DNA from 2 places in the Amphibacillus xylanus NBRC 15112 genome. Region 1 is predicted to be linked to the other one. Evidence: a T-box and tRNA genes for the amino acid it is inferred to sense, from the RefSeq annotation. Region 1 holds a T-box; the other holds one or more tRNA genes.
The links. The T-box of region 1 lies ahead of leuS (leucine--tRNA ligase). A T-box ahead of a tRNA ligase gene usually reads a tRNA of that ligase, here a tRNA-Leu.
Positions count from the first base shown of each region.

Region 2: it has a tRNA-Leu gene. The T-box ahead of leuS (leucine--tRNA ligase) is inferred to sense a tRNA for this amino acid. The anticodon was not compared.

Region 1 covers NC_018704.1:903,087-907,507, forward strand. Annotated here, with positions in the region: gene metK (methionine adenosyltransferase) at 1-341, shown strand, start outside; gene AXY_RS04470 (tetraprenyl-beta-curcumene synthase family protein) at 377-1,462, shown strand; gene AXY_RS04475 (tRNA (mnm(5)s(2)U34)-methyltransferase) at 1,459-2,040, opposite strand; T-box leader at 2,265-2,482, shown strand; gene leuS (leucine--tRNA ligase) at 2,561-4,421, shown strand, end outside.
Region 2 covers NC_018704.1:97,502-101,922, reverse strand. Annotated here, with positions in the region: rRNA gene AXY_RS00525 (16S ribosomal RNA) at 490-2,059, opposite strand; tRNA gene AXY_RS00520 (tRNA-Ala) at 2,163-2,238, opposite strand; tRNA gene AXY_RS00515 (tRNA-Pro) at 2,263-2,339, opposite strand; tRNA gene AXY_RS00510 (tRNA-Arg) at 2,344-2,420, opposite strand; tRNA gene AXY_RS00505 (tRNA-Leu) at 2,424-2,512, opposite strand; tRNA gene AXY_RS00500 (tRNA-Gly) at 2,558-2,632, opposite strand; tRNA gene AXY_RS00495 (tRNA-Leu) at 2,651-2,735, opposite strand; tRNA gene AXY_RS00490 (tRNA-Lys) at 2,743-2,818, opposite strand; tRNA gene AXY_RS00485 (tRNA-Thr) at 2,840-2,915, opposite strand; tRNA gene AXY_RS00480 (tRNA-Val) at 2,919-2,994, opposite strand; rRNA gene rrf (5S ribosomal RNA) at 2,999-3,111, opposite strand; rRNA gene AXY_RS00470 (23S ribosomal RNA) at 3,300-4,421, opposite strand, start outside.

The DNA.
Region 1 (4,421 bases):
GTTCAGCTTCATATGCTGCTCGATATGTAGCTAAAAATATCGTTGCCGCAGGACTTGCAGATAATTGTGAGGTTCAATTAGCTTATGCTATTGGAGTTGCTGAGCCTGTGTCGATTTCAATTGATACATTTGGAACTGGAAAAGTAAGTGAAGAAAAGTTAATCGAAGCGGTTCGTGACCTATTTGATTTACGACCTGCGGGAATCATTAATATGTTACAATTAAGAAAGCCTATATTTAAACCAACAGCAACATACGGTCATTTTGGCCGAACTGACGTTGAATTTCCATGGGAGCGTTTAGATAAAGCTGAAGCAATTAAAGCGTTTGTTAACAAATAAACTGTTTTAGTTTGATCTGAAATGGAGTGGAGAACATGAATGAGCGTGATTATCGATCGGCTACTCAATTAGCAAAGACAGCAGTAAAAAAGATTATACCTGCTGTTAATGAAGAGTTGCATTATTGGCACACACGTGCCGAAAAAATCCCTAATCCTAATCTTCGAAAGCAAGCATTGCAAAGTATTGAAGCAAAAGCTTTCCATGCTAGGGGCGGGGGAATTTATGCGATGCTAGCTAAAGATAAATGGAGAGAGGCGATTACATTTATAGTCGCCTATCAGACGATAAGTGATTACTTAGATAATCTATGTGATCGCAGTGATTCGTTAGATCCGATCGATTTTCGTTCATTACACCAATCGATGCTGTCAATATTTAATCTTTCAAATGAAACCATAAATTATTATCATCACCGACAGGATCAAGATGATGGTGGTTATTTGGATGAATTGGTTCGAGTATGTCAAAAGCAGTTGCGTCAACTACCTGATTACGGATTAATTCAAGAACAATTGCTTGAATTAGCAATGAAATATATTGACCTTCAAGTTGATAAACACGTACTGCCAGAAGATCGGGTTGAACGCTTGATAAAATCGTTTGAAAACAATTCACTATCTGATCGTACGATTGCATGGTATGAATATTCAGCAGCGACAGGTTCCACATTAGCTATTTTTTGTTTGATAAGCTACGCATATCAAAAAGATCGTTTATCTGCAACAATAATAAGTGATATTTATCATGGTTACTTTCCATACATACAAGGATTACATATTTTACTTGATTATTTAATTGATCAAGAAGAAGATCGTTTAGAAAATGATTTGAACTTTTGCTTCTATTACCCAAGTCATGAGGAAATGGAGCAGCGGATTGTTTATTTTATTGATCAAAGTAAAAAAAGCGTCCGCCATTTGCCAGACGATCATTTTCATCGTTACATATATGAAGGTTTATTAGCACTTTATTTAGCTGATCCTAAAGTACATACGATAAAAGATGGCCAAAGATTAAAAAGAAGATTATTAAAAGCTGGTGGATATAGAGCGAGGTTCTTTCACTGGGGAATTCGCTTTCTTAATCGCCATATAAAAACGACAGATCAAATTTTTTAATTTAATCTGTCGCTTTTTTTTTCGATCGCAATGACAAAAGGTGGATTGTTTTTTTGATTAATAAAGCCATAGCTAATACAATTAAATATTTTCTGATCTAGCTGCTTCACATACTCAAGTAAGGCGTCTTTCTCTTCTTTCCCACCAGGATGCCCGTGATAAACAACACAGACAATGAGTCCACCTAGTTTTAATCGATCAATAATTTGCTGAATCGCATCAATTGTATGGTTTGGTTTAGTAATAACTGATTTATCACTGCCCGGCAAATAACCAAGATTAAAAATAGCAGCACCGATTTGTTGGTTCTCCGTTTGATCAATGTAATACCCAATTCGATCATGACTATCATGAATCAATTCAACATTCGTGATCGATTCGTCAGCTAAACGTTTTTTCGTATTTTCAATTGCTTCTGCTTGAATATCAAAAGCATAAACCTTACCTAAATCACCAGTTGCGCGGCTTAGCATGACGGTATCGTGTCCATTACCACACGTTGCATCAACGACACAATCGCCGGGTTGAACAGCCTGCTCAATTAAGTGATGGGCAAATGGAATCACACGTTTTAACATTTTATTGACACCACCATTCATTTTGAAAAAAATATTTGTCACATATAAGATTGTAATGAAATAGTATAAAAATCAATCGGTTCTTTTTAATTTCAACCGATTGATTAGATAAATACCATTGGTTATTTTACCATAAGAAATAAGAAAACGCATAAAATCTTTAATTGAACAAAGCTTTACTTGACAAATAGAGTTGATTTCACTAAAATACTGTTAAAATATGATGAACGACGATGAGAAGGAATAGTAATCATTTGTGTATGTCTAAAGAGAGGTAACGGTTGCTGAAAGTTATCCATACCGATGATGAACTCACCTTTTATGTTGCGATTGTGAAATTTAAGTAGTGATCGCCGTATTCTGCGTTAAAGAAAACAAAGTGAACATTTTGTACAATGTTAATTTTGGGTGGTACCGCGGGAAAAAAGTTCTCGTCCCAGTTTTGGGACGGGGACTTTTTATTTTTGCGAACTAACGTTCTGAAAAAATATAGCTGTCGTTATAAAGGAGGAATTAGATCATGGCTTATGATCACAAGAAAATTGAAACGAAATGGAATAAGTATTGGCTAGAGAACAAAACATTTAAAACGAATATAAGATCAGAGAAGAAAAAGTTTTATGCGTTAGATATGTTCCCATATCCATCTGGGGCTGGTTTACACGTTGGACACCCAGAAGGTTATACTGCAACTGATATTTTATCACGTATGAAGCGGATGCAAGGTTACGAGGTCTTACATCCAATGGGGTGGGATGCGTTTGGATTACCGGCAGAGCAGTATGCTTTAGATACAGGAAATGATCCTGCTGAATTTACAGACAAAAATATTGATACGTTTAGAAGACAAATTCAAGATCTTGGATTTTCATATGACTGGGATCGTGAAATTAACACAACAGATCCAAACTATTACAAATGGACACAGTGGATTTTCTTAAAGCTATATGAAAAAGGTTTAGCTTATATCGATGAAGTTCCTGTTAACTGGTGTCCAGCATTAGGTACTGTATTAGCTAACGAGGAAGTTATTGATGGTCTGAGTGAACGTGGAGGTCATCCGGTAGAGCGACGTCCGATGAAACAATGGATGTTACGCATTACCGCATATGCTGATCGTCTATTAGAAGATTTAGATGAACTTGATTGGCCAGAGAGTATTAAAGAAATGCAACGAAATTGGATAGGCAGATCTGAAGGAGCAAACGTTACATTTGAAGTTGCTGGTCAAGACAAAACATTTACAGTATTTACAACAAGACCAGACACTTTATTTGGTGCTACTTATGCAGTGCTTGCACCTGAACACTCACTTGTTTCACAGATTACTACTCCAGAACAAAAAGAAGCTGTTGAACAATATATTGAAAAAATTAAATCTAAGAGTGATCTAGAACGAACTGACTTAGCAAAAGAGAAGACAGGCGTTTTCACGGGTGCTTATGCAATTAACCCAATTAATAATAAGCAGATACCAATTTGGATTGCTGATTATGTTTTAGCTAGTTATGGTACAGGTGCGATTATGTCAGTACCTGCCCATGATCAACGTGACTATGAGTTTGCCAAAACTTTTGATTTAGAGATTATTCCGGTACTTGAGGGAGGAAACATCGAAGTAGAGGCGTTTACTGGAGATGGTAAACATATTAACTCAGATTTCCTTAATGGATTAAATAAAGAAGAAGCAATCAATAAAGCAATTGAATGGCTGGAAAGTGAAGGTAAAGGTGAACGTAAAGTAACTTATCGTTTACGTGATTGGCTATTCAGCCGCCAACGCTATTGGGGAGAGCCAATTCCAATTATTCATTGGGAAGATGGTACTGTAACAGGTGTTGATGAAAGTGAATTACCAGTAATGTTGCCTAAGACAACAGAAATAAAACCTTCCGGCACTGGTGAGTCACCGTTAGCAAATATTGAAGAATGGGTAAACGTGACAGATCCGAAAACAGGTATGAAAGGTCGAAGAGAGACAAATACAATGCCACAATGGGCAGGTAGTAGCTGGTATTACTTACGCTATATCGATCCAAACAACACAGAAAAAATTGCTGATGAAGACCTATTAAAAGAGTGGTTACCAGTAGATATTTATATTGGTGGTGCTGAACACGCAGTACTTCACTTACTATATGCTCGATTCTGGCATAAATTCTTGTATGATATTGGGGTAGTATCGACAAAAGAACCATTCCAAAAGCTATTTAACCAAGGTATGATCCTCGGCGAAAACAATGAGAAGATGAGTAAGTCAAAAGGCAACGTCGTAAACCCAGATGACATTGTTGAAAGTCACGGTGCCGACACATTAAGACTTTACGAAATGTTTATGGGCCCACTTGATGCTTCAATTGCTTGGTCAGAAGCAGGTTTAG
Region 2 (4,421 bases), 810 kb from region 1:
AAAGTTGAACTTTTTATTGCTTCACAGTAAAAAAGACTTTTGGTCTTACTTTGTTTAAAAGTTTGATTTGATGTCTTGTCATACAGCTCGTGTTCAATCCTCATCAATAAGGAATGTTCACTTACTGTTTATTCTTATCTAGTTTTCAAGGTACAATTCCACACGGATGTGGTGACTTCTGTGTTGTCACAAATGTTTTCGATGGGGCGAGTAATCGCAGTCCCACGGATGTGACGATTTTAACAGAAGATCCTTTGAGAGATTGATCTCTCAAAACTGAACCAAACAACTGAATTGTTAAGTCAGCCCGTAGGGCTGTTCCTAGATCAGTCTAGCTCCGACGCCTTATCGACTAGCAGATTTCGAATGCCTTCCTACGATAAGTCAATATCGATTCACTTACGTTCATCGTATTTCCTTTATCTCGTCAGGCCTTCTCCAATCTGTACGTCGATGAGCAAGGCGTCTCCACTTCCTGATTTTCCTTAGAAAGGAGGTGATCCAGCCGCACCTTCCGATACGGCTACCTTGTTACGACTTCACCCCAATCATTGGCCCCACCTTCGGCGGCTGGCTCGCTAAAAGCGTTACCTCACCGACTTCGGGTGTTGCTAACTCTCGTGGTGTGACGGGCGGTGTGTACAAGACCCGGGAACGTATTCACCGCGGCATTCTGATCCGCGATTACTAGCGATTCCGGCTTCATGTAGGCGAGTTGCAGCCTACAATCCGAACTGAAAATGGTTTTATGGGATTGGCTCCACCTCGCGGTTTCGCAGCCCTTTGTACCATCCATTGTAGCACGTGTGTAGCCCAGGTCATAAGGGGCATGATGATTTGACGTCATCCCAACCTTCCTCCGGTTTGTCACCGGCAGTCAACTTAGAGTGCCCAACTGAATGCTGGCAACTAAGTTCAAGGGTTGCGCTCGTTGCGGGACTTAACCCAACATCTCACGACACGAGCTGACGACAACCATGCACCACCTGTCACCGCTGTCCCCGAAGGGAAAGCTATGTCTCCATAGCGGTCAGCGGGATGTCAAGACCTGGTAAGGTTCTTCGCGTTGCTTCGAATTAAACCACATGCTCCACCGCTTGTGCGGGTCCCCGTCAATTCTTTTGAGTTTCAGCCTTGCGGCCGTACTCCCCAGGCGGAGTGCTTAATGCGTTAACGCCAGCACTAAGGGGCGGAAACCCCCTAACACCTAGCACTCATCGTTTACGGCGTGGACTACCAGGGTATCTAATCCTGTTCGCTACCCACGCTTTCGCGCCTCAGCGTCAGTTACAGACCAGAGAGTCGCCTTCGCCACTGGTGTTCCTCCACATCTCTACGCATTTCACCGCTACACGTGGAATTCCACTCTCCTCTTCTGTCCTCAAGTTCTCCAGTTTCCAATGACCGCTTGCGGTTGAGCCGCAAGATTTCACATCAGACTTAAAGAACCGCCTGCGCGCGCTTTACGCCCAATAATTCCGGACAACGCTTGCCCCCTACGTATTACCGCGGCTGCTGGCACGTAGTTAGCCGGGGCTTTCTCGTTAGGTACCGTCAAGGTACCACCCTATTCGAATGGTACGTGTTCTTCCCTAACAACAGAACTTTACGATCCGAAGACCTTCTTCGTTCACGCGGCGTTGCTCCGTCAGACTTTCGTCCATTGCGGAAGATTCCCTACTGCTGCCTCCCGTAGGAGTCTGGGCCGTGTCTCAGTCCCAGTGTGGCCGATCACCCTCTCAGGTCGGCTACGCATCGTTGCCTTGGTGAGCTTTTATCTCACCAACTAGCTAATGCGCCGCGGGCCCATCTATAAGTGATAGCTTGCGCCATCTTTTATCCTCTTGTCAGGAGACAAAAGGTTTTATCCGGTATTAGCTCACGTTTCCGTAAGTTATCCCAGTCTTATAGGCAGGTTGCCCACGTGTTACTCACCCATCCGCCGCTCGATCCATTAAACGTCACTCCGAAGAGATCTGTTTAATTTCACGCGCTCGACTTGCATGTATTAGGCACGCCGCCAGCGTTCATCCTGAGCCAAGATCAAACTCTCAATAAAATTGATAGAGTTACGATTAACTCAATTTTGAAGCACTAGCTTCTTCTTACTTGTTTTTCTTAACATCTTTCGTTGTTTGGATTCAGTTTTCAAAGAACAAAAATGGTGGAGCCTAGCGGGATCGAACCGCTGACCTCCTGCGTGCAAGGCAGGCGCTCTCCCAGCTGAGCTAAGGCCCCACAATTAAAAATTATTGTGTTAAATGGTCGGGAAGACAGGATTCGAACCTGCGACCCCTTGGTCCCAAACCAAGTGCTCTACCAAGCTGAGCTACTTCCCGTAAATGGCGCGCCCGAGAGGAGTCGAACCCCTAACCTCTTGATCCGTAGTCAAGCACTCTATCCAATTGAGCTACGGGCGCTTATGGTGCCGAGGACCGGAATCGAACCGGTACGGTAGTTACCTACCGCAGGATTTTAAGTCCTGTGCGTCTGCCAGTTCCGCCACCCCGGCAAGGATATGTTTTTAATCACCTGGCAAACTAAATGATTAAATCCTTGGAGCGGAAGACGGGATTCGAACCCGCGACCCCCACCTTGGCAAGGTGGTGTTCTACCACTGAACTACTTCCGCGTATATATTAAATTATTTTGGTGCGGGTGAAGGGATTTGAACCCCCACGTCGTAAGACACTAGATCCTAAGTCTAGCGCGTCTGCCAGTTCCGCCACACCCGCGTGTGGATGGTGAGCCATGAAGGATTCGAACCTTCGACCCTCTGATTAAAAGTCAGATGCTCTACCGACTGAGCTAATGGCTCATCTATAATGAGTTGTTAGAATGGTGCCGGCCAGAGGACTTGAACCCCCAACCTACTGATTACAAGTCAGTTGCTCTACCAATTGAGCTAGGCCGGCATATGGTGGAGGATGCAGGGCTCGAACCTGCGACCCCCTGCTTGTAAGGCAGGTGCTCTCCCAGCTGAGCTAATCCTCCGTATGCTTGGCGACGTCCTACTCTCGCAGGCAAAAACCAACTACCATCGGCGCTGAAGAGCTTAACTTCTGTGTTCGGTATGGGAACAGGTGTGACCTCTTCGCTATTGTCACCAGACATATTATTTTCAAGGACAAGATATATTATATTCACTTTTCCGAATAAAAGCAAGTGTTTTTTAAAAGTTTTTTTAAAAGTTTCTTCTTCTATTCACTTCGTGAAAATATATCCTGAAAACTAGATAAGAAATGCACCTGACAAGTGTCATCAAATTCAATGCTGAACAGTCGCTTTCGCTTTTTGTTTTAGTTAAGTCCTCGATCGATTAGTATTCGTCAGCTTCACATGTCACCATGCTTCCACCTCGAACCTATCTACCTCATCGTCTCTGAGGGATCTTACTCTAAAAGATGGGAAGTCTCATCTTGAGGGAGGCTTCATGCTTAGATGCTTTCAGCACTTATCCTTTCCATACGTAGCTACCCAGCCATGCTCCTGGCGGAACAACTGGTGCACCAGCGGTATGTCCATCCCGGTCCTCTCGTACTAAGGACAGCTCCTCTCAAACTTCCAAACGCCCACGACGGATAGGGACCGAACTGTCTCACGACGTTCTGAACCCAGCTCGCGTACCGCTTTAATGGGCGAACAGCCCAACCCTTGGGACCGACTACAGCCCCAGGATGCGATGAGCCGACATCGAGGTGCCAAACCTCCCCGTCGATGTGGACTCTTGGGGGAGATAAGCCTGTTATCCCCGGGGTAGCTTTTATCCGTTGAGCGATGGCCCTTCCATGCGGAACCACCGGATCACTAAGCCCGACTTTCGTCCCTGCTCGACTTGTAGGTCTCGCAGTCAAGCTCCCTTCTGCCTTTACACTCTATGAATGATTTCCAACCATTCTGAGGGAACCTTTGGGCGCCTCCGTTACTCTTTAGGAGGCGACCGCCCCAGTCAAACTGCCTGCCTGACACTGTCTCCGAACCGGATAACGGTCCTGGGTTAGAAGGTCAACACCATCAGGGTGGTATCCCACCGGCGCCTCCACGTAAGCTAGCGCTCACGCTTCTTTGGCTCCCACCTATCCTGTACAAATGGCATCAACATTCAATATCAAGCTACAGTAAAGCTCCACGGGGTCTTTCCGTCCTGTCGCGGGTAATGCGCATTTTCACGCATAGTATAATTTCACCGGGTCTCTCGTTGAGACAGTGCCCAAGTCGTTGCACCTTTCGTGCGGGTCGGAACTTACCCGACAAGGAATTTCGCTACCTTAGGACCGTTATAGTTACGGCCGCCGTTCACTGGGGCTTCAGTTCAACGCTTCGTACCAAAGGTACTAACGCATTCCCTTAACCTTCCAGCACCGGGCAGGTGTCAGCCCCTATACTTCGCCTTGCGGCTTCGCAGAGACCTGTGTTTTTGC